2 regions of the Streptomyces lacaronensis genome follow, and region 2 is predicted to be linked to the other one. Evidence: predicted binding sites of a transcription regulator. Region 2 holds the regulator's gene; the other holds the start of a gene.

Region 1 (10,918 bases), 1.1 Mb from region 2:
TTCCTCGGGCAACACGCGGGGTGGCGGGCCGCCTTCTGGGCGGTGGCCGGGCTGTCGGTGCTCGGGCTGGCCGGGGTCGTCGCGCTCGTACCGCGTACGGAGGTGCCGACCGGGGACGACCAGCCGCGGCTGCGGGCCGAGTTGCGTATCTACCGCGACCGGCAGGTGTGGCTGGCGCTGGCCGCCACCGCGCTGAGTGGTGGCGCGGTCTTCTGCCTGTTCTCCTACCTCGGGCCGCTGCTGACGGACGTGGCGGGGCTGGACGAGGGCTGGGTGCCGACCGTGCTCGCGCTGTTCGGGGTCGGCGCGCTGCTGGGTACGGTGATCGGCGGGCGGATCGCGGACGCGCATCTGTTCGGCACGATGTTCGGGGGCATCATCGCCTCGACGGTCGTGCTGAGCGCGCTGGCGCTGACCGCGCACAGCGCGGTCGCGGCCGTGAGCCTGGCGCTGATGCTCGGCTTCACCGCCTTCTTCACGGCGCCCGCGCTCAACGCCCGGATGTTCAACCTCGCCAACGCCGCGCCCACGCTCGCGGGCGCGACGAACACCTCCGCCTTCAACATCGGCAACACGGTGGGCCCGTGGCTCGGCGGCCTCGTCATCGACGCGGGTTGGGGCTACCCGGCCGTGGCCTGGACGGGCGCGGCCCTCGCCGGTACGGGCGCGGTGACGACGGTCGCCGCGATGCGGCTGCACCGGACGGCGGGCGCCTCGCGTGTCATCGCCGCGTCGGCGACGAGTTCCCCAGCGGGTACGGAAACGGCCCACGACCTGGCCTCCGACCCGTCGCGCAGCACGCGCTGAGAGACCCCACCTCGCTGCGCAGGTACGGCGACACCGCCCGCGCGGGGCACGCCCTCAGCCGCGCGGGGCACGCCCTCATCCGCTCGGGGCAGCACGAGCGGCGGCGAACACACCCGTTGTCGCCGCGCCGGGCGGCAGGTCAGCAGGGCGGCAGGTCGGGCAGTCGGCAGGGCGGCAAGGCGGCAGGTCGGGCAGGGCGGCAAGGCGGCAGGTCGGGCAGTCGGCAAGGCGGCCGAATGGCAGGGCGGGTCGCAGGCCCGTCCATCTCGGTCAGTCCACGTTCGCGGCCCGCTTGGGGCGGCGGAGGCCCGCGGCCTTGAGGCGGCGGAGGAGTTCCTTGCTGCCGACCTCCTCCGCGCCCGCCCGTACCGCCTCCGCGTACAGCTCGCTCGGCACGTCGTAGTGGTCGCGGTCGAAGCCTCGGCGCGGGGCGCCGATGCGGGCGGCGAAGGCGTGGAGTTCGGCGTAGGAGACATCGCTGACGAGATGGGACCACAGGCGACCGTGGCCCGGCCACGAGGGCGGGTCGATCAGGACAGCCATCAGAGGGTGGTACCCAGCGATCCCACGGGCGCCACCGCGACCGCCGTCTTGCCACAGACCCAGTGCGGGTCGGAGCCCAACTCGGGCTCCACGTCGAGGGCGTGGAGGTCGCCGCCCTGGGTGCAGACGGGGCACAGCGGCCAGCGGCCGTACCGTTCCAGCAGGGCGTCCTGGACGTCCTGGGCGACCAGACCGGCCACGTACGCGACGCCTTCCGGCCACTGCTCGACCCACCACCGCCGGTGCGCGATCGCGTCTTCGACCAGCGAGACGATGTCGGCGCGGGCGACCTCCCCCGCCGCGAGGTCGGCCAGGACGAGGGCGCGGGCCGCGTGCAGTGCCTGTTCGAGCTTCATGGGTCCCATTGTCACCTTTGCTTCCTCCCAGCGCCTGTTCGTTTCGTCCGCAGTCCTGGTCGGCCCGGGCTCGCCCCGCGGCCGCTCGCCGACCCGTCGCGTCGTCGTTCGGAGGGTTGACGAGCACCGTGGCCGGAAATAATTTTCGCAGTTGAGTAGCGACCTGAAGGAAACTTTCATGCCTCCTCCGCAGCCCGACGCCACACCGCCCGTCTCCCCCGTCTCCCCCGCCTCCTCCATCCCCTCCATCCCCTCCGTCCCACCCGCCCCGGCCGCCCTCGCCGCCAAGGTCCGCACGTTAGCTCCCTCCATGACCCGCTCCATGCACCGCGTCGCCGAAGCCGTGGCGGGCGATCCGGCCGGTTGCGCGGCGCTCACCGTCACCGGGCTCGCCGAGCGGACCGGCACCAGTGAGGCCACCGTGGTCCGCACCTCCCGGCTGCTCGGCTACCCCGGATACCGGGATCTGCGCCTCGCGCTCGCCGCGCTCGCCGCCCAGCAGGCCGCCGGCCGGGCCCCGGCCGTCACCGCGGACATCGCGGTGGACGATCCGATCGCCGACGTGGTCACCAAGCTGGCGCGGGAGGAGCAGCAGTGTCTGGCCGACACCGCCGCCGGGCTGGACACCAGCCAGGTCGAGGCGGCCGTCTCGGCGCTGGCCGCCGCCCGCCGGATCGATGTGTACGGGATCGGGGCGTCCAGCCTGGTCGGCCAGGACCTGGTCCAGAAGCTGCTGCGCATCGGGCTGATAGCCCACGCCCACGCCGATCCGCACCTTGCGGTCACCAACGCGGTCCAGCTGCACTCCGGCGACGTCGCCATCGCGATCACCCACTCCGGGCGTACGACGGACGTCATCGAACCGCTGCGGGTGGCCTTCGAGCACGGGGCGACCACCGTCGCGATCACGGGGCGGCCGAACGGCGAGGTCGCGCAGTACGCGGACCTGGTGCTCACCACCTCCACGGCCCGCGAGAGCGAGCTGCGCCCGGCGGCCATGTCCAGCCGGACCAGCCAGCTGCTGGTGGTGGACTGCCTGTTCATAGGGGTCGCCCAGCGGACGTACGAATCGGCCGCGCCCGCGCTCTCCGCGTCGTACGAGGCGCTCGCGCACCGCCACGATCCGCGTCCCGGGCACCGCTGAGCCCGGCCGGTCCCGCCCGACGGTCCTGGCTGCCGGTACCGCCCGGCGGACCGCCCGCCGGTCCTGCCTGCCGGTACCGCCCGGTCCCGCCCTCGCGCTCCGACCTCCGATACCGGTCACTGCTTCGCCCGGTGACTGCCCTTCCAAGTCACCGTCACCCCACCCCCACCCCCACCCCCACCCCCACCCTCACGCTGACGTACCGGAAAGAGCCGCTTCGCCATGACTACCGCCGACTCCGCACGGCTCCGCGCCCAGCTCGACACCCTGACCACCGAGGCGTTCCGCCCCGAACTCGCCGAGATCGACCGGCTCGAAACCCTTGAGATCGCCCAGATCATGAACGCGGAGGACGCCGCCGTCCCCACCGCCGTCGCCGGTCAGCTCCCCCGCATCGCCGCCGCCATCGACGCCATCGCCGTACGGATGTCCCGTGGCGGCCGCCTCCTCTATACGGGCGCGGGCACCGCCGGGCGGCTCGGGGTGCTCGACGCGAGCGAGTGCCCGCCCACCTTCAACACCCGTCCCGAGCAGGTCGTCGGGGTGATCGCGGGTGGCCCGGACGCCATGGTGACCTCGGTCGAGGGCGCGGAGGACAGCGCGGAGCTGGCCGCCCGGGACCTCGACCGGCTGGACATCGGGCCCGACGACACCGTGGTCGGCGTCTCGGCCTCCGGCCGCACCCCGTACGCCGTGGGCGCGGTCGAGCACGCCCGGCGGCGCGGCGCGCTCACCGTCGGGCTGTCCTGCAACGCCGGTTCGGCGCTCGCCGCCGCGGCCGACCACGGCATCGAGATCATCGTGGGGCCGGAGCTGCTCACCGGCTCGACCCGGCTGAAGTCGGGCACGGCCCAGAAGCTGGTGCTCAACATGATCTCGACCATCACCATGATCCGGCTGGGCAAGACCTTCGGGAACCTGATGGTCGACGTGCGCGCCTCCAACGACAAGCTGCGCGCCCGTTCACGGAGGATCGTCTTCCTGGCGACCGGCGCCTCCGACGAGCGGATCGAGAGCGCACTGGCGGCCACGGACGGCGAGGTGAAGAACGCGATCCTCACCATCCTGGGCGAGGTGGACGCCCCGACCGCCGAAAAGCTCCTCGCCGAGGCGCACGGCCATCTGCGCGCCGCCCTGGAGGCGGCCACGGGGTGAGCCCAGGGTGGGCCCGAGGGTGGGCCCCGCATCCGCGCAGGGCCCGCATCCGCGCAGGGTCTGGATACGCACAGGGTCTGGATACGCACGGAGCCCGGATACGCACGGAGCCCGGATACGCACGGCCCCCGATACGCCGTCGGGGCGGCACCCCTGGGAGAGGGTGCCGCCCCGACGTGTGGACGGTACGACCGACCGGCGAACGAACGCGCCGAGTCGATCAGAAGTCCATGTCACCGCCCGGCATGCCGCCCGGAGCGCCCGCCGGGGCGGCCTTCTCCGGCTTGTCGGCGATGACGGCCTCGGTGGTGAGGAACAGCGCGGCGATCGACGCGGCGTTCTGCAGCGCGGAGCGCGTGACCTTGGCCGGGTCGATGATGCCCTCGGCGATCAGGTCCACGTACTCACCGGTCGCGGCGTTGAGGCCGTGACCCGGGGTCAGGTTGCGCACCTTCTCGACCACGACGCCGCCCTCGAGACCGGCGTTGACCGCGATCTGCTTCAGCGGGGCCTCCAGGGCCAGGCGCACGGCCTGGGCACCGGTGGCCTCGTCGCCCTCGAGCTCCAGCTTCTCGAAGACCGAGACGGTCTGGAGCAGGGCCACGCCACCACCGGCGACGATGCCCTCCTCGACGGCGGCCTTGGCGTTGCGCACCGCGTCCTCGATGCGGTGCTTGCGCTCCTTGAGCTCGACCTCGGTGGCGGCACCGGCCTTGATGACGGCCACGCCGCCGGCCAGCTTCGCCAGGCGCTCCTGGAGCTTCTCGCGGTCGTAGTCCGAGTCCGAGGACTCGATCTCGGCGCGGATCTGGTTGACGCGGCCCTGCACCTGCTCGGTGTCGCCGGCGCCGTCCACGATCGTGGTCTCGTCCTTGGTGACCGTGACCTTGCGGGCACGGCCGAGCAGGTCGAGACCGGCGTTCTCCAGCTTGAGGCCGACCTCCTCGGAGATGACGGTGCCACCGGTAAGGATGGCGATGTCACCGAGCATGGCCTTACGGCGGTCACCGAAGCCCGGGGCCTTGACGGCGACGGACTTGAAGGTGCCACGGATCTTGTTGACGACCAGGGTCGCCAGGGCCTCGCCCTCGACGTCCTCGGCGATGATCAGCAGCGGCTTGCCCGACTGCATGACCTTCTCCAGCAGCGGGAGGAGGTCCTTCACGCTGCTGATCTTGGAGTTGACGATCAGGATGTACGGGTCGTCGAGCGACGCCTCCATACGCTCCATGTCCGTCGCGAAGTACGGGGAGATGTAGCCCTTGTCGAAGCGCATGCCCTCGGTGAGCTCGAGCTCGAGCCCGAAGGTCTGCGACTCCTCGACGGTGATGACACCTTCCTTGCCGACCTTGTCCATCGCCTCGGCGATGAGCTCGCCGATCTGGGTGTCGGCGGCGGAGATGGAGGCGGTGGAGGCGATCTGCTCCTTGGTCTCCACGTCCTTGGCCTGCTCGAGCAGCTGGGCGGAGACGGCCTCGACGGCCTTCTCGATACCGCGCTTGAGCGCCATCGGGTTGGCGCCCGCGGCGACGTTGCGGAGGCCTTCCTTGACCAGCGCCTGGGCCAGGACGGTCGCGGTCGTCGTGCCGTCACCGGCGACGTCGTCCGTCTTCTTCGCGACCTCCTTGACCAGCTCGGCGCCGATCTTCTCGTACGCGTCCTCGAGCTCGATCTCCTTGGCGATGGAAACACCATCGTTGGTGATCGTGGGGGCGCCCCACTTCTTCTCGAGGACGACGTTACGGCCCTTGGGGCCGAGGGTGACCTTGACGGCGTCGGCGAGCTGGTTCATCCCGCGCTCGAGGCCGCGCCGCGCCTCCTCGTCGAACGCGATGATTTTGGCCATGTGAAGTGGTCCTCCCAGAGACGGGGTGGATTGCTCCGGACCGCGCTGGCGCCCGCGACGGACGGCCTACCTGCCGCGCGGTTCCTTACCCCGCATGGCCTGGCGGGCCTCACCGACCCGGTCCTTCTGTCACTCTCAACGTCAGAGTGCTAACGCCAATGATTAGCACTCGGACCTATAGAGTGCAAGCGCCCGAAGGGCGTCCTTGGGGGGTGGTGGCCGGGTGACGGGTGGGCGCAAGCGCCCGAAGGGCGTCCTTGGGGGGTGGTGGCCGGGTGACGGGTGGGCGCAAGCGCCCGAAGGGGCGGTAGGGCATGGGGAGCCATGGCGCCAGGCATGCCGTAGGGTCCGTACCCTGCAGGCATGCCGAAGGGTCCGTACCCTGTTGGGGACACGGACCCTACGGACTTGTTCGTTTCAGCTGCGTCGCGTCGGCGCGTCAGCCTACGGCCACGCGGACCATGTCGGCCTGCGGGCCCTTCTGGCCCTGCGAGATCTCGAACTCGACCCGCTGGCCTTCCTCGAGGGTGCGGTACCCGTCCATCTGGATCGCGCTGTAGTGGACGAACACGTCCGCACCACCGTCGACCGCGATGAAGCCGTACCCCTTCTCCGCGTTGAACCACTTGACGGTGCCCTGAGCCATTCCTAACTCCCCTATTGCTGGCCCTTGCGCAGGACCGCACTCCGCGGACCCGGGTCAGACCTCACCCCCCGGATGTGGGGGGTGTGCGCCGGAACGCGTCGACCGCCGCTGAATGTATCCGTCCCAACGCCCTCTGCAACAGGTCAATCGGACGAGAATTCTGGGCACGGTCGAACGGTTAAAAGTGAGAAATTACGTGAAGTTCGGGCAAGCCGGGCCGGACATAAGGAACCAACCCGACAATTCGCGCTCACACTTTACGCACAACTTGACGAGTTCTCATATGTGGCTCCGACCCCGGAGCCGTCGGGGAATCCGGGCAACTGTATCGCGATTCCACAGACGGAATCGCCCCGTCCGGTTGTCCCCGGACGGGGCGATGCCAAAGGTGAGGAGGGGTGAGCGGGTGGACGCGGAGTCAGCAGCCGCCCGCGACCGCCGGGATGATCGAGATCCCGGCGCCGTCCGGGGTCGCCGTGGCCAGGCCGTCGGCGAAGCGGACGTCGTCGTCGTTGACGTAGACGTTCACGAAGCGGCGGAGCTTGCCGGTGTCGTCCAGGACGCGGGCCGAGATGCCCGCGTGGTTCTTCTCCAAGTCCGCCAGGACCTCGGCCAGGGTCGCGCCCACGGCGGAGACCTCGGCCTGGCCGCCGGTGTAGGTGCGCAGGATGGTCGGGATTCGGACGTTGACGCTCATGCGAGTCCAGCCTCTCGGAACGAGTCAAGGGTGGGGCGGATGATGGCGGAGGGACCCGTGGTGGGGGCCACCGCGTCGAGGGTCTTGAGGCCGTCGCCGGTGTTGAGCACGACGGTCGTCAGGGACGGGTCGAGCAGACCGTCCTCGATCAGCTTCTTGGTCACGCCGACGGTCACGCCGCCCGCGGTCTCCGCGAAGATCCCCTCGGTGCGGGCCAGCAGCTTGATGGCGTCGACGATCTGCTCGTCGTTCACGTCCTCCACCGCGCCGCCCGTACGGCGGGCGATGTCCAGGACGTACGGGCCGTCCGCGGGGTTGCCGATGGCCAGCGACTTGGCGATGGTCCGCGGCTTCTGCGGCCGGACGACGTCATGGCCCGCCTTGAAGGCGACGGAGACCGGGGAGCAGCCCTCGGCCTGGGCGCCGAAGATCTTGTAGGGCCTGTCCTCGACCAGCCCGATCGCGACCAGCTCCTTCAGCCCCTTGTCGATCTTGGTGAGCTGAGAGCCGGAGGCGATCGGGACGACGATCTGGTCCGGCAGCCGCCAGCCGAGCTGCTCGCAGATCTCGTACGCCAGGGTCTTGGAGCCCTCGCCGTAGTACGGCCGCAGATTGACGTTGACGAAGCCCCAGCCCTCGCCCGCCGGGTCGCCGATCAGCTCGCTGCAGAAGCGGTTGACGTCGTCGTAGTTGCCCTCGATGCCGACCAGCTCGCCGCCGTAGACCGCGGCCATGACGACCTTGCCCGCCTCCAGGTCGTGCGGGATGAAGACGCAGGAGCGGAAGCCCGCGCGGGCGGCCGCGGCGCCCACCGCACCGGCGAGGTTGCCAGTGGAGGAGCAGGAGAGGGTGGTGAAGCCGAAGGTGCGGGCGGCCTGGACGGCGATGGCGACGACCCGGTCCTTGAAGGAGTGGGTCGGGTTCCCGGAGTCGTCCTTGATGTGCAGCTCACCGGTGACGCCGAGCTCACGGGCGAGGTGGTCGGCCTTGACCAGCTTGGTGAAGCCGGGGTTCAGGCTCGGCAGATCCGCCACGTCCGCCGGGACGGGCAGCAGCGGGGCGTAGCGCCAGATGCTGTTCGGGCCGGCCTCGATCCGCCGGCGCAGCCCCTCCGGGTCGTCGGCCGGAAGCTCGTACGCGACCTCGAGGGGCCCGAAACAGGACTCGCACGCGAAGATCGGACCCAGCTCGAACCGCTCACCGCACTCCCGGCAGGACAATGCGACGGCGGGGCCGAAGGCACCGGAGGCGGAGGAAGTGGTTGAGCTTTCTACTGACTGCACAGCCATGGATGGCGAGGCCCTTTCTCCTCATCTTCCTCGCGACGCATTTCGCCACGAGACGGAATTGGCACCTTCCCGAGCTGGGAGCCTCGCTGCGGAATGCGAGATCAGCTGGAGGGTTGCCGGGGCTTCAACGGGCCGTTCCCTCTGCCCCTCTGGATGAGCGGTATGGCGCCGGGCGGGCCCGGGGCGTTTGTCGGCACGGGCTTCGCCGATACGTCGGTACCTCGGTAAACACCGAGGTCGACCCCGACATACGACGGCCATGTGCGTTGTTCAAGACTGTAACCGAAGGCCCGGATGGTTGAGCTAGCCGTCCGATGCGCGAGATGGATCACAGCGATCACAGCAGGGGAGACACACAGGTGCTGGATGAGGTGGAGCGCTGGCTGAAGCGTCGCTCCTGGTCTGCCGACGACCGTCCGCTGGATCGCCTGCTGGCCGCGAAGCGGGCCGCGGCGACGACGGTGAGCGTGGTCCTGCCCGCCCTGAACGAGGAGGCCACGGTCGGCGAGATCGCCGACACGATCCGGCGTGAGCTGATGGGCGAGGCGACGCCGCTGGTGGACGAGCTGGTGGTGGTGGACTCCGATTCCACGGACCGCACCGCCGAGGTCGCCGCGGCGGCGGGCGCCACCGTCGTCCCCCGCGACTCGCTGCTGCCCCGGCTGCCCGCGCTGCCCGGCAAGGGCGAGGTGCTGTGGCGGTCCCTGCTCGCCACGAGCGGCGACATCGTCTGCTTCATCGACGCCGACCTACGGGAATTCGAACCGCGCTTTGTCTCGGGGATCGTCGGTCCGCTGCTGACCGACCCCACGCTGGAGCTGGTCAAGGGCATGTACGACCGCCCGCTCGGCGAGGTGGCGGGCCAGGGCGGCCGGGTCACCGAGCTGGTCGCCCGCCCGCTGCTGAATCTGCACTGGCCCCAGTTGGCCGGATTCGTCCAGCCGCTGGGCGGGGAGTACGCGGCGCGCCGCTCGCTGCTGGAGCGGCTGCCCTTCCCGGTCGGCTACGGCGTCGAGCTCGGGCTGCTGGTCGACGCGCTGCACACGGTGGGGCTCGACGCGCTCGGCCAGGTGGACATCGGGGTACGCAAACACCGCCACCAGGACGGGCAGGCGCTCGGCCGGATGGCGGCCGCGATCTACCGAACCGCACAGCTGCGGCTGGCCCGGGGCCACTTGGTGCGGCCGCGGCTGACCCAGTTCGACCGGGGCGAGAACGGCTTCGAGCCGCGCACCACGGCCGTGGACACCGAGGAGCGGCCGCCGATGATCGAGATCCCGGAGTACACGGCGCGGCGCGCGGCGTGACGCCGGGCCGCGGCTCGGCGCCTCCGGAGGGGCAGCGCCTTGGCGGTTAGGGACGGATAGCGCGTTGGCGGTTACGTGGCCGGAACCGGAATAGCACCTACGGGGCAAGAAACCGTACGTACGTTTGCGCGGGGCCGCGCCTGGCTAGGCTCGCGACATGGCAGTTCCGCGCACCGCCCCGATCCTGGTCGCGTCCAACCGCGGCCCGGTCTCGTACACCCTGGGCGAGGACGGCTCGCTCACCGCCCGGCGCGGCGGTGGCGGGCTGGTCTCCGGGCTCAGCGCGATCGGCCCCGAGTCGGGCGGGGTGTGGGTGTGCGCGGCGCTCGGCGAGGGCGACCGCGAGGCGGCTCGGCGGGCCGGGGACAGCCATCTGAACCCCGGTGACACCGGCGGCCAGCAGGTGCGGATGCTCGACATCGCGCCGGACGTCTTCGCCGCCGCGTACAACGGTGTCGCCAATTCGGTGTTGTGGTTCATCCACCACCTGCTCTACCAGACCCCGGTCGAGCCGGTCTTCGACGCGGAGTTCGCCGAGCAGTGGGCGGCCTACGAGAGCTATAACGCTGCCTTCGCGGACGCGCTCGCCCAGGAGGCGGTGGACGAGGCCGTCGTCCTGGTGCAGGACTACCACCTGGCGCTGGTGCCCGCGATGCTCCGCGAGCGCCGCCCCGATCTGCGGATCGGTCACTTCTCCCACACCCCGTGGGCCCCGCCGGACTACTACCGGCTGCTGCCCGACGAGGTCGCGGGCGGCGTGCTGCGCGGCATCCTCGGCGGCGACCGCGCCGCGTTCCTCACCGAGCGCTGGGCCACCGCCTTCGCCGACTGCTGCGCGGCGGTGCTGGGCGCGGAGATCGTCCGGGACGGTGGCGGCGACGGGGACGGTGGCGGCGGCGGTATGGCGACGGCCGTCCGCTTCGAGGGCCGGGAGACCCGGCTGGGCGTCCACGGCCTGGGCGCGGACGCGGACTTCCTGCGGGAGCGGTCGCGCCAGGCCGATGTGGACGAACGGCTGAGCAGTCTGCGGGCGCAGATCGGGCCGGGCCGGAAGTCGATCGTCCGGGTGGACCGTACCGAGCTGTCCAAGAACATCGTGCGCGGGCTGCTGGCCTATCGGCGGCTGCT
Region 2 (10,918 bases):
CGGCCTCGGTGGCAAGACCTACGCGGAGGTCGTGGACACCGATGAGGTGCGGGAGCTGATCGGCGGCCATGTGCAGCGGCTCAACGACGGGCTGCAGCGCTGGCAGACGATCAAGAAGTTCCGGCTGCTGCCCCGCGATCTGGACGTGGAACACGGGGAGTTGACGCCCAGCCTGAAGCTCAAGCGACCGGTCGTCGAGCGTGAGTACAAGGATCTGATCGAGGACATGTACGCGGGCGCGCGGGAGGTTTAACGGGCAAGCATACGACCCCGCACCGGATTTCAGGTTGACCGGCCCGCCGGACACATGAATTTTCCCCTTATCGCGGTTCACTTGCGTAACCCGGTGCATATGAGGGCGGTCCGTCTGCCACTCTGTCCGTGCCGGATACGGTTACGCACACGGCGTTATGACGGAGCTTCTTCAGGAGCCGCACAGTGGGGACGTCATCTTCTGCCACTTCTGGTGGGTCGGTTGAGGGCGGTGGGGTGGTTCTACCGGTCGGGGGTGGGGTCGGCCCCGTCCGTACCAGCGCATCGGCACGCGTCAGCCTGCCCTGCAGTCCGCTCGCGGCCTCGGCCGCGCGCCGGTTCGTCCGCACTGCCCTCGCCGACTGGGCCGCGCTCGAGGTCCCGGCCGCCGACCGGGTCACCGAGCAGGTGGCGGACGAGGCCGTACTGCTGGTGAGCGAGCTGGTCACCAACGCGGTGGTGCACGCCGGCACCGCCGTCGAGGTGAGCTGTGCGCTGGATGTGTCGGACCGCGAGGGCGAGCCGCCGTCCCTGGTGGTGGAGGTGACCGATCACCATCCCACCCGGGTGGTGCGCGGCGATCCGCCGGATGCGGACGAGCCGCCGGAGTACGCCGGGGGCCACGGGCTGCGGCTGGTGGCCGAGATCGCCGAGTCCTGGGGGACGACCTACCGGCGGGCGACCAAGTCGGTGTGGTTCCAGATGGCGGTGGCGCCCACGGGCCAGACAGCCGCGGGCGGCATGGGTTCGGCCTTCATGGACGCCGCGGCCGCCGTGGACGTCGGGGATGCCGCGGACGCGGCGAACGCGAACGCGGCCGGGTCGGACGGCGGCTTCGGGGCGGGGGTCGTCCCCGGGGACCTGGAATCCGTTTCCGAGGGCCTGGGGGCCGTCGGTGAAGGCCGTAAGGAGGCCGTCGAGATCGTCGCGCCCGCGCAGGGCCTCGTACCGGTCCGCCGCGACCCCGAGTGGATCCAGCGCGGCGCGCTCTCCTTCCTCGCCGAGGCGTCCGATCTGCTGGCCGGGCAGTTCGACGAGGACATGGTGACCTCGCTCGCCGGGCAGCTGCTGGTGCCCCGGCTCGCCGACTGGTGCGCGATCTGGCTCGACTCCACCAGCGGCCCGCCGCGTCTCGCCCGGGTCTGGCACGCCAGCGAGGGGCGCATCGAGGGCCTGCGGCAGGTGCTGGAGAAGGAGCCGCCCCATGTGCCCACCGCGGTCCGCGGCAGCGCCATGGAGTGGCCCTGGCCGGCCGACCCCGCCGCGTACGGGCCCGGTGGCGCGGCCCTCGCTTGCCGGCTGGTGGCGGGCGGCCGCGCGCTCGGCACGCTGCTGCTGGGGCGGGCCGGGCTGGTGCGGATGCCGGCCGAAGTGGTCGGCCTGATCGAGGACTTCGCCCGCCGCGTCGCCCTGGCGCTCGCCTCCGCCCGCCGCTACACCCGCCAGGCGACCATCAGCCGGGTGCTCCAGCGCGGGCTGCTGCCGTCCGTGATCCCGCGGATCCCCGGGGTCGAGTCGGCGGTGGTGTACGAGCCGACCGGCGAGATCTCCGCCGGGGGCGACTTCTACGACGTCTTCCCGGCCGGTGACGGCCGCTGGTGCTTCGTCCTGGGCGACGTCTGCGGGAACGGCCCGGAGGCAGCCGTGGTGACCGGCCTCGTCCGGCCCTGGCTGCGGCTGCTCGCCCGCGAGGGGTACGGCGTGGGAGAGGTCCTGGACCGGCTCAACCAGCTGCTGGGCGAGGAGGCGGTGGAGCAGGCCGTCGAGGGCGCCGCGGAGGCCGTGGTGGCCGGTGTGGAGGCCGTGGGAGGCCCCGCCGGGGTCGTGGAGCTGGTCGACGGCGGCCTGATCGGAGGCGCGGGGCTGCCGGCGGGCGGCGGGATCGCGCGGTTCCTGTCGCTGCTGTACGGGGAGCTGGAGCCGCTGGGCGACGGCCTGGGGGTGCGCTGCACGCTGGCCAGCGCGGGGCATCCGCTGCCGCTGGTGCTGCGGCCCGACGGCGAGGTACGGACGGTCGCGGCGCCGCAGATATTGCTGGGCGTCGTGGACGATGTGTCGTACGAGAGTGAATCGTTCGATCTGACGCCCGGGGAAACGCTGCTCTGTGTGACGGACGGGGTGACGGAGCACCGATCGGGCGACCGGCAGTTCGACGACGAGGACGGCTTGGCGGCGGCGTTCGCGCTGTGCGGAGGGCTGAGCGCGCGGCAGGTCGCGGAGCGGGTGCGCCGGGCGGTGGACGAGTTCGCGGCGGAGCCGCCGGACGACGACCTGGCGATGCTGGTCCTGAAGGTGCTCTAGGGCGCGGCCGGTGCTCCAGGGGTGTCCGGCGGGTCGTGAGGCCTGCGGCGGGCTGTTCCCCTCCCCGGCCCTTCCCACAACTGGGGCTCCGCCCCAGCCCCCGGCCGCGTCGCAGGTGGCGCGGTCGGCGCCTTGCTCTGGGGTGTCCGGTGCTCTAGGGGGGTCTGGCGGGTCGTGGGGCCTGCGGGCGGGCTGTTGCCTTCCCCGGCCCTTCCCACAACTGGGGCTCCGCCCCAGCCCCCGGCCGCGTCGCAGGTGGCGCGGTCGGCGGCTGGCCGGTGAGCTGATCGCGGCGACGGTCGGCTCGTCGGCCCCGGGGTCCAGGGGCGGAGCCCCTGGTAGCGGGAAGGGGCGGGGAGGGGGAAAGGGGGCCGCGGCGGCTGGGCGCCGTCTCGTGGTCCCGGGTGGCCCCGGTCGTGCCGGACAATGGGGGCATGCCTTCCGTATTGCCTGATGGTGAGCCCATGCCCGAGGACGGCGCACTGCCCGCGACCGCTTTGGCGGGGGCGGAGCGGCGGCCGCTGGGGTTCTATCTGCACGTGCCGTACTGTGCCACCCGCTGCGGCTACTGCGACTTCAACACCTACACCGCCAGTGAGCTGCGCGGTTCCGGCGGTGTGCTCGCCTCGCGGGACAACTACGCCGAGCAGGTCGTCGAGGAGGTACGGCTGGCGCGGAAGGTGCTGGGGGACGATCCGCGGACCGTGGAGACCGTGTTCGTCGGCGGCGGGACCCCGACCCTGCTCGCGGCGGCGGACCTCGGGCGGATGCTGGGGGCGATACGGGACGAGTTCGGGCTGGCCGAGGGAGCCGAGGTCACGACCGAGGCCAATCCGGAATCGGTCGATCCGCGGTATCTGGCGGAGCTGCGGGAGGCGGGGTTCAACCGGATTTCCTTCGGGATGCAGAGCGCCCGGCAGCACGTCCTGAAGGTGCTGGACCGTACGCACACCCCGGGCCGCCCGGAGGCGTGCGTGTCCGAGGCGCGGGCGGCCGGATTCGGCCATGTGAACCTGGACCTGATCTACGGGACGCCCGGCGAGAGCGACGCGGACTGGCGGGCCTCCCTGGAGGCGGCCCTCGGGGCGGGCCCGGACCATGTGTCGGCGTACGCGCTGATCGTGGAGGAGGGCACCCAGCTGGCGCGGCGGATCCGGCGCGGCGAGGTGCCGATGACCGACGACGATGTGCACGCGGACCGCTATCTGATCGCCGAGGAGACCCTTACGGCCGCCGGGTTCGCCTGGTACGAGGTCTCCAACTGGGCCACCTCGCCCGCCGGGCGCTGCCGCCACAACGAGCTGTACTGGCGCGGCGCCGACTGGTGGGGCGCGGGCCCCGGCGCACACAGCCATGTGGGCGGTGTGCGGTGGTGGAACGTGAAGCACCCCGGGGCGTACGCACAGGCCCTGGGCGAGGGCCGGTCGCCGGGCGCGGGCCGGGAGCTGCTGTCCGCCGAGGAGCGCCGGGTGGAGCGGATCCTGCTGGAGCTGCGGCTGGCCGAGGGCTGCCCGCTGGAGCTGCTGCGCCCGGCCGGGGCGGCGGCCGCGGCACGGGCCCTGGGGGACGGTCTGCTGGAACCGGAGCCGTACGGGCGCGGGCAGGCCGTGCTCACGCTCCGGGGGCGGCTGCTGGCGGACGCGGTGGTGCGCGACCTGGTGGACTGACCGGGCATCCCCGCTGACGCGGGGACCACGACCTGCCGGGCGTGTCGACGAGTTGATCGAGGGAGCACCTTCGCGGTGGCGGAGCGAAGCGGCCGGCGCACCATTTGTGTCAACGAGAGGCCGCGGGCGGGTCACCGCCCCGCGGTGACGTGATCGATCAATTCCTCCACCCGCCCCAGGAGCTCCGGCTGGAGGTCCTTGTAGGAGTGGACCGAGGACAGGATCCGCTGCCATGCGGCCCCGGTGTTCTCCGGCCAGCCCAGGGCCCGGCAGACGCCCTTCTTCCAGTCCTGGCCGTGCGGCACCGTCGGCCAGGCCGGGATGGAGAGGGCGGACGGCTTCACGGCCTCCCAGATGTCGATGTAGGGGTGGCCGAGGACCAGCACATGCTCCCCGGTGACCTGTGCGGCGATACGGGACTCCTTGGAGCCTGTCACCAGATGGTCGACGAGGACGCCGAGCCGGGCGTCCGGGCCGGGGGCGAAGTCGTCGACGATGGCGGGCAGGTCGTCGACGCCCTCCAGGTACTCCACGACGACGCCCTCGATGCGCAGATCGTCGCCCCAGACCCGCTCGACCAGCTCCGCGTCATGGCGCCCCTCGACGTAGATGCGCCCCGCGCGGGCGACCCTCGCACGGGCTCCCGGCACGGCGATCGACCCCGAGGCCGTGCGCTGGGGCGCGCTGGGGGCGGCCGCGCGCGGGCGTACGAGGGTGACGACACGCCCCTCGAGCAGAAAACCGCGCGGCTCCATGGGGAAGACGCGATGTTTGCCGAAGCGGTCCTCCAGAGTGACCGTCGGACCCTGAGCGGTCTTCTCGCAGCGGATCACGGCACCACAGAATCCGGTGGTGATCTCCTCCACGACGAGGTCCGGTTCGGCGGGGACCTCGGGGGCGGGCCGCTGCCGCTTCCAGGGCGGGGTCAGGTCCGGGTCGTACTGTCGCATCCGGATGACGATAGCGCGCGACGGCCACCCGCTCCCGCAGCCGCACAACTAGGGCCCTTCTGACGGATCTCCGCGGCGTCGCGACGCCCGGCACGCCCTCTCGCCCCACCGCGCGAAAACCCAAGTAGCTCCGCTACGAGGGCTTCCGCGCGGCACGCCGAGAGCACGCTCCCCCAGCTACCGCTGGGAGGTGCCCCCTGACGCCGCTCCTTCCTCCACGGAGAGACGCCGCTCCTTCCTCCACGGAGATCCGTCAGAAGGACCCTAGGTGAACTGCCAGGGGTGTCCGGCGGATCGTGACGCCCGCGGCGGGCTGTTCCCTCCCCGCCCCCTCCCAGCGGCGGACACCCCTAGGCGAACGACTAGAGTGCGGCTAGCCGGACACGCCGAAGCGGGCGGCCAGTTCGTCGCGTTGGGCCCGTACGAACGCGGCGTCCACGACGGAGCCGTGCCCCGGGACGTACCGCGCGTCCGCGCCGCCGAGGGCGAGCAGCCGGTCGAGCGCGGCGGGCCAGTGGCCGGGGATCGCGTCGGGCCCGGCCTGGGGCGTGCCGGACTCCTCCACCAGATCACCGCAGAAGACCACCTCGGGCCGGCCGGGCACCAGGACGGCCAGGTCGTGGGCGGTGTGACCGGGCCCCACATTGGCCAGCAGCACCGTACGGTCGCCGAGGTCGAGGGTGAGCTCCCCGCAGACCAGGTGGTGCGGGGAGGCCAGATGGTCCACGGCCTCGGTGGCGGCGTCCCGGTCCACTCCGTGGCGGATCGCGTCCTCGCGCAGTGTCTCCCGCTCACGGCGCAGCAGCTCGTCCAGTCCCGTGGCCCCGTAGACCTCGCAGCCCGCGAAGGCGGCCGAGCCCAGGACGTGGTCGAAGTGCGGATGGGTGAGCGCGATCCGGGTGGGGCGGCGGCCGGTCAGCCGGGTGATCCCGGAACGCAGCTCGGCCCCGGCGCGCAGGGTCGCGCCGGTGTCCACGACGAGGATGTCGGTCCGTCCGACGACCACGCCGACCGTCTCGTCCCACTCCGGCAGCCGACGGCGGGCCACACCGGGCGCGAGCCGCTCCCAGCCCGCCTCTTCCCAACACGTCTCCATACCGCGACGCTAGCTCAACGGGGATGGGGGAGAGTTGCTGCCAGCGGCGGCTCTTGCCCATGCCACCGCCCCCCGCCGTACACTGGCGGAGGGGTTCTGGCACTCGTGCCCGGTGAGTGCCAGGCGGACGACCTGATGAGACCGCTGGACTGGAGGTGCGCGGGGTGCTCAGCGAACGCAGACTCGAGGTGCTGCGTGCCATTGTCCAGGACTATGTGGGGACGGAGGAGCCGGTCGGTTCCAAGGCACTCACCGAACGGCACCGGCTGGGCGTCTCCCCGGCCACGGTGCGTAACGACATGGCCGCTCTGGAGGACGAGGGTTTCATCGCCCAGCCGCATACGAGCGCCGGGCGGATCCCCACGGACAAGGGCTATCGCCTCTTCGTGGACAAGCTGGCCGGAGTCAAGCCGCTGTCCAGCCCGGAGCGGCGGGCCATCCAGAACTTCCTGGACGGTGCGGTCGACCTCGACGACGTGGTGGGGCGCACGGTCCGGCTGCTGGCGCAGCTGACCCGGCAGGTGGCGGTGGTGCAGTATCCGTCGCTGACCCGTTCGACGGTGCGCCATGTGGAGCTGCTCCCGCTGGCCCCGGCCCGGGTGATGCTGGTGCTGATCACCGACACCGGCCGGGTGGAGCAGCGCATGGTCGACTGCCCCACCCCGGTCACCGAGGGTTCGCTCGCCGATCTGCGCGCCCGGCTCAACAGCCGGGTCGTGGGGCGGCGTTTCGCGGATGTGCCGCAGTTGGTGCAGGATCTTCCGGAGTCCTTCGAACAGGAGGACCGGGGGACCGTCTCGACCGTACTGGCGACCTTGCTCGAGACGCTCGTGGAGGAGACCGAGGAGCGGCTGATGATCGGCGGCACCGCGAACCTCACGCGTTTCGTGCATGATTTCCCCCTGACGATCCGGCCCGTTCTGGAGGCACTCGAGGAGCAGGTCGTCCTCCTCAAGCTGCTGGGCGAGGCCAAGGACTCGGGTATGACCGTGCGGATCGGGCATGAGAATGCTCACGAGGGGCTCACCGCCACCTCGGTCGTCGCGGTCGGCTACGGTTCCGGCGACGAGGCGGTCGCCAAACTCGGCGTGGTCGGACCGACCCGCATGGATTACCCCGGAACGATGGGAGCGGTACGCGCAGTGGCACGTTACGTCGGACAGATCCTGGCGGAGTCGTAAGTGGCGACGGACTACTACGCAGTCCTGGGCGTGCCTCGTGATGCCTCGCAGGACCAGATCAAGAAGGCATTCCGGCGGCTCGCCCGCGAGCTGCATCCGGACGTGAACCCGGATCCGAAGACCCAGGAGCGGTTCAAGGAGATCAACGCCGCTTATGAGGTCTTGTCGGACCCGCAGAAGAAGCAGGTCTACGACCTGGGCGGGGACCCGAACGCCGGGCCGGGCGGCGGTGGCGCCGGCGGCTTCGGCGCGGGTTTCGGCAACTTCTCCGACATCATGGACGCGTTCTTCGGCACCGCCTCGCAGCGCGGTCCGCGTTCCAGGACCCGGCGCGGTCAGGACGCGATGATCCGGCTGGACGTGGAGCTCAGCGAGGCCGCGTTCGGGACCACCAAGGACATCCAGGTCGACACCGCGGTCGTCTGCACGACGTGCAGCGGCGAGGGCGCGGCGCCGGGCACCTCGGCGCAGACCTGTGACATGTGCCGTGGCCGCGGTGAGGTCTCCCAGGTGACGCGGTCCTTCCTGGGCCAGGTCATGACCTCGCGGCCGTGCCCCCAGTGCCAGGGCTTCGGCACCGTGGTGCCGACCCCGTGCCCGGAGTGCGCGGGCGACGGCCGGATCCGCTCGCGGCGCACCCTTACGGTGAAGATCCCCGCCGGTGTGGACAACGGCACCAGGATCCAGCTGGCCGGCGAGGGCGAGGTCGGTCCGGGCGGCGGCCCGGCGGGCGACCTGTACGTGGAGATCCACGAGGTGCCGCACCCCGTCTTCCAGCGGCGCGGCGACGACATGCACTGCACGGTGACGATCCCGATGACCGCGGCGGCCCTCGGCACCAAGGTGCCGCTGGAGACGCTGGACGGCCTGGAGGAGGTCGACATCCGGCCCGGCACCCAGTCCGGCCAGTCGGTCCCGCTGCACCAGCGCGGCGTCACCCATCTGCGGGGCGGCGGCCGGGGCGACCTGATCGTGCACGTCGAGGTGACCACCCCGACCAAGCTCGACCCGGAGCAGGAGGAGCTGCTGCGGCGGCTGTCCAAGCTGCGCGGCGAGGAGCGCCCGACCGGCGAGTTCAAGCCGGGGCAGCAAGGGCTGTTCTCGCGGTTGAAGGATGCGTTCAACGGGCGGTAGGCGCTTCGGCCGGGGGTGCGGGGGTTGCCCCCCGGGGGAGTGCGGCAAGCCGGGGCAGCAAGGGCTGTTCTCGCGGTTGAAGGACGCGTTCAACGGGCGGTAGGCGCTTCGGGCCGGGAGACGGCCCGCGCGGCGCCGCTGATCTCCGCGGCGCCGTGATCCGGTGGTGAGCCGGTGCGGAGGGCATGACACGATGTGGCCATGTCCTCCGCGCTGACCGATCTTTACCGGTACCCCATCGTGCAGGCGCCGATGGCGGGTGGAGCCTCCTGCCCGCAGCTTGCCGCCACCGTCTCCGAGGCCGGTGGCCTCGGTTTCCTCGCCGCCGGCTACAAGACGCCGGAGGCGATGTATGAGGAGATCAAACAGCTGCGGGGGCTGACCGACCGGCCCTTCGGCATCAATCTGTTCATGCCGCAGCCGCCCAACCCGGACCCGGCCGCCGTCGCGGCCTACGGTGAGCGGCTCGTGGGCGAGGCGGCCTGGTACGAGACCCCGCTGGGCGACCCGGAGTCGGGCTCGGACGACGCGTACGACGCCAAGCTGGCCGTGCTCCTCGACAACCCGGTCCCGGTCGTCTCGTTCACCTTCGGCTGCCCGACCCGAGCCGTCCTCGACGCCCTCGCCAAGGTCGGCACCCGTACGGTCGTGACCGTGACCTCGCCCGTCGAGGCGCAGACCGCCCAGTGGGCGGGCGCCGACGCCGTCTGCGTGCAGGGCGTGGAGGCAGGCGGTCACCAGGGCACGTACAGCAATGACCCGGCCGCGGACGGGATGGGCGTCGGGCTCGGGCTGCTGTCGCTGATCACGCTGGTCCGTGAGTACGTCCAGATCCCGATCATCGCGGCGGGCGGGATCATGCGCGGTTCGCAGATCGCCGCGGCGCTGGCCGCAGGCGCGGTCGCGGCCCAGCTGGGGACCGCGTTCCTGGTGTGCCCCGAGTCCGGGGCGAACGCCCTGCACAAGCAGGCGATGACGGATCCGCTGTTCGGCCGCACCGAGCTGACCCGCGCCTTCTCCGGGCGCCCGGCCCGGGGCCTGGTCAACCGCTTCCTGCGTGAGCACGGCCCGTACGCCCCCGCCGCCTACCCCCAGCTGCACCACATGACCTCGGGCCTCCGTAAGGCGGCCGCGAAGGCGGGAGACCCCCAGGGGATGGCGCTGTGGGCCGGGCAGGGCCACCGGCTGGCGCGTGAGCTGCCCGCCGCGCGGCTGGTGGAGACGCTCGCGGTGGAACTCGACGCGGCGCGGGCCGCGTTGGGCCTTCAGCCCCAGCGGGGTGCGGTGTCGTGACCGCCCCGGTGTTCGTGGCCGATTCCCTGGCGGGGGCGGCCGCGGGGGCCCGGGTCCGGCTGGAGGGCCCGGAGGGGCGCCACGCGGTGTCCGTAAGGCGGCTGCGCGTCGGTGAGCCGGTGGTGCTGACGGACGGTCACGGTACGGGCGTCCAGGGCACCGTGGCGGCCGTCGAGGGCAAGGACAGGCTCGAGGTCGCGGTGGACGAGGTGCGCCGGGAGACCGCCCCGGATCCGAGGATCACCGTCGTCCAGGCGCTGCCCAAGGGCGACCGGGGCGAGCTGGCGGTGGAGACCATGACGGAGACCGGCGTGGACGCCGTCGTGCCGTGGTCGGCCGCCCGCTGCATCACCCAGTGGAAGGGCGAGCGCGGCCTCAAGGCGCTCGGCAAGTGGCGGTCGACCGCGCGCGAGGCGGGCAAGCAGTCGCGTCGGCTGACCTTCCCCGAGGTGACGGACGCGATGACGACCCGGCAGGTTGCCCGGTTTCTCGCCGAAGCCCAGTTCGCCGCCGTGCTCCACGAGGAGGGCGGGGAACCGCTCGCGACGGCCCAACTGCCCGCGAGTGGCGAGATCGTGCTGGTCGTCGGGCCCGAAGGGGGCGTGTCCCCCGAGGAGTTGGCGGCCTTCGCCGAGGCGGGCGCGCGGCCGTACCGGCTGGGCCCGAGCGTGCTGCGCACCTCCACGGCGGGAACGGCGGCCGCCGCGCTGCTGCTCGGCCGCACCGGCCGCTGGGGGTGAGGGGCCCGTCCGGGACCCCTCGCCGGGTACGCCGGCACCTGGCCGAGGACGGCCTTCCGGTTCGCGTCGGCCGATGGGAACCTACCCCCTATGGGGGTATGGAGCCAGGCAAGGCAGGCACGACGGACACGGCAGGCGAGACGGGCACGGCGGACAGGACGGGGACGGACGCTCTTCGCCGTCGCGGCGGTCGGCGCGGCGGCGGCCGCGGTGACGGCATGCGAGCCGACCGGCGGCGGCATCAGCTCCGTGACGGTCGCGATCACCACGGACCAGGTCGCGACCGAGGCGCTGGAGCGGGGTG

The links. The regulator HrcA, encoded in region 2, represses chaperone genes, less so after heat shock. The targets are predictions, from matches to a motif close to TTNGCACTCNGNNNNNCNGAGTGCNAA.
Region 1: a site for HrcA is predicted at 6,014-6,040, ahead of groL (chaperonin GroEL). Genes of this name have one in related genera too.

The regions. Positions count from the first base shown of each region.
Region 1 covers NZ_JBLHDK010000003.1:6,568,580-6,579,497, reverse strand. Annotated here, with positions in the region: gene ACMTAK_RS28645 (Cmx/CmrA family chloramphenicol efflux MFS transporter) at 1-807, shown strand, start outside; gene ACMTAK_RS28640 (DUF4031 domain-containing protein) at 1,078-1,350, opposite strand; gene ACMTAK_RS28635 (hypothetical protein) at 1,350-1,706, opposite strand; gene ACMTAK_RS28630 (MurR/RpiR family transcriptional regulator) at 1,885-2,850, shown strand; gene murQ (N-acetylmuramic acid 6-phosphate etherase) at 3,073-4,005, shown strand; gene groL (chaperonin GroEL) at 4,226-5,851, opposite strand; gene ACMTAK_RS28615 (cold-shock protein) at 6,291-6,497, opposite strand; gene ACMTAK_RS28610 (MoaD/ThiS family protein) at 6,916-7,194, opposite strand; gene thrC (threonine synthase) at 7,191-8,483, opposite strand; SAM riboswitch class I at 8,502-8,643, opposite strand; gene ACMTAK_RS28600 (glucosyl-3-phosphoglycerate synthase) at 8,843-9,790, shown strand; gene ACMTAK_RS28595 (alpha,alpha-trehalose-phosphate synthase (UDP-forming)) at 9,948-10,918, shown strand, end outside.
Region 2 covers NZ_JBLHDK010000003.1:7,714,609-7,725,526, forward strand. Annotated here, with positions in the region: gene ACMTAK_RS32960 (AMP-dependent synthetase/ligase) at 1-253, shown strand, start outside; gene ACMTAK_RS32965 (SpoIIE family protein phosphatase) at 490-2,553, shown strand; gene hemW (radical SAM family heme chaperone HemW) at 2,988-4,220, shown strand; gene ACMTAK_RS32975 (DUF3097 domain-containing protein) at 4,352-5,170, opposite strand; gene ACMTAK_RS32980 (MBL fold metallo-hydrolase) at 5,544-6,266, opposite strand; gene hrcA (heat-inducible transcriptional repressor HrcA) at 6,431-7,447, shown strand; gene dnaJ (molecular chaperone DnaJ) at 7,448-8,581, shown strand; gene ACMTAK_RS32995 (nitronate monooxygenase) at 8,783-9,874, shown strand; gene ACMTAK_RS33000 (16S rRNA (uracil(1498)-N(3))-methyltransferase) at 9,871-10,614, shown strand; gene ACMTAK_RS33005 (hypothetical protein) at 10,825-10,918, shown strand, end outside.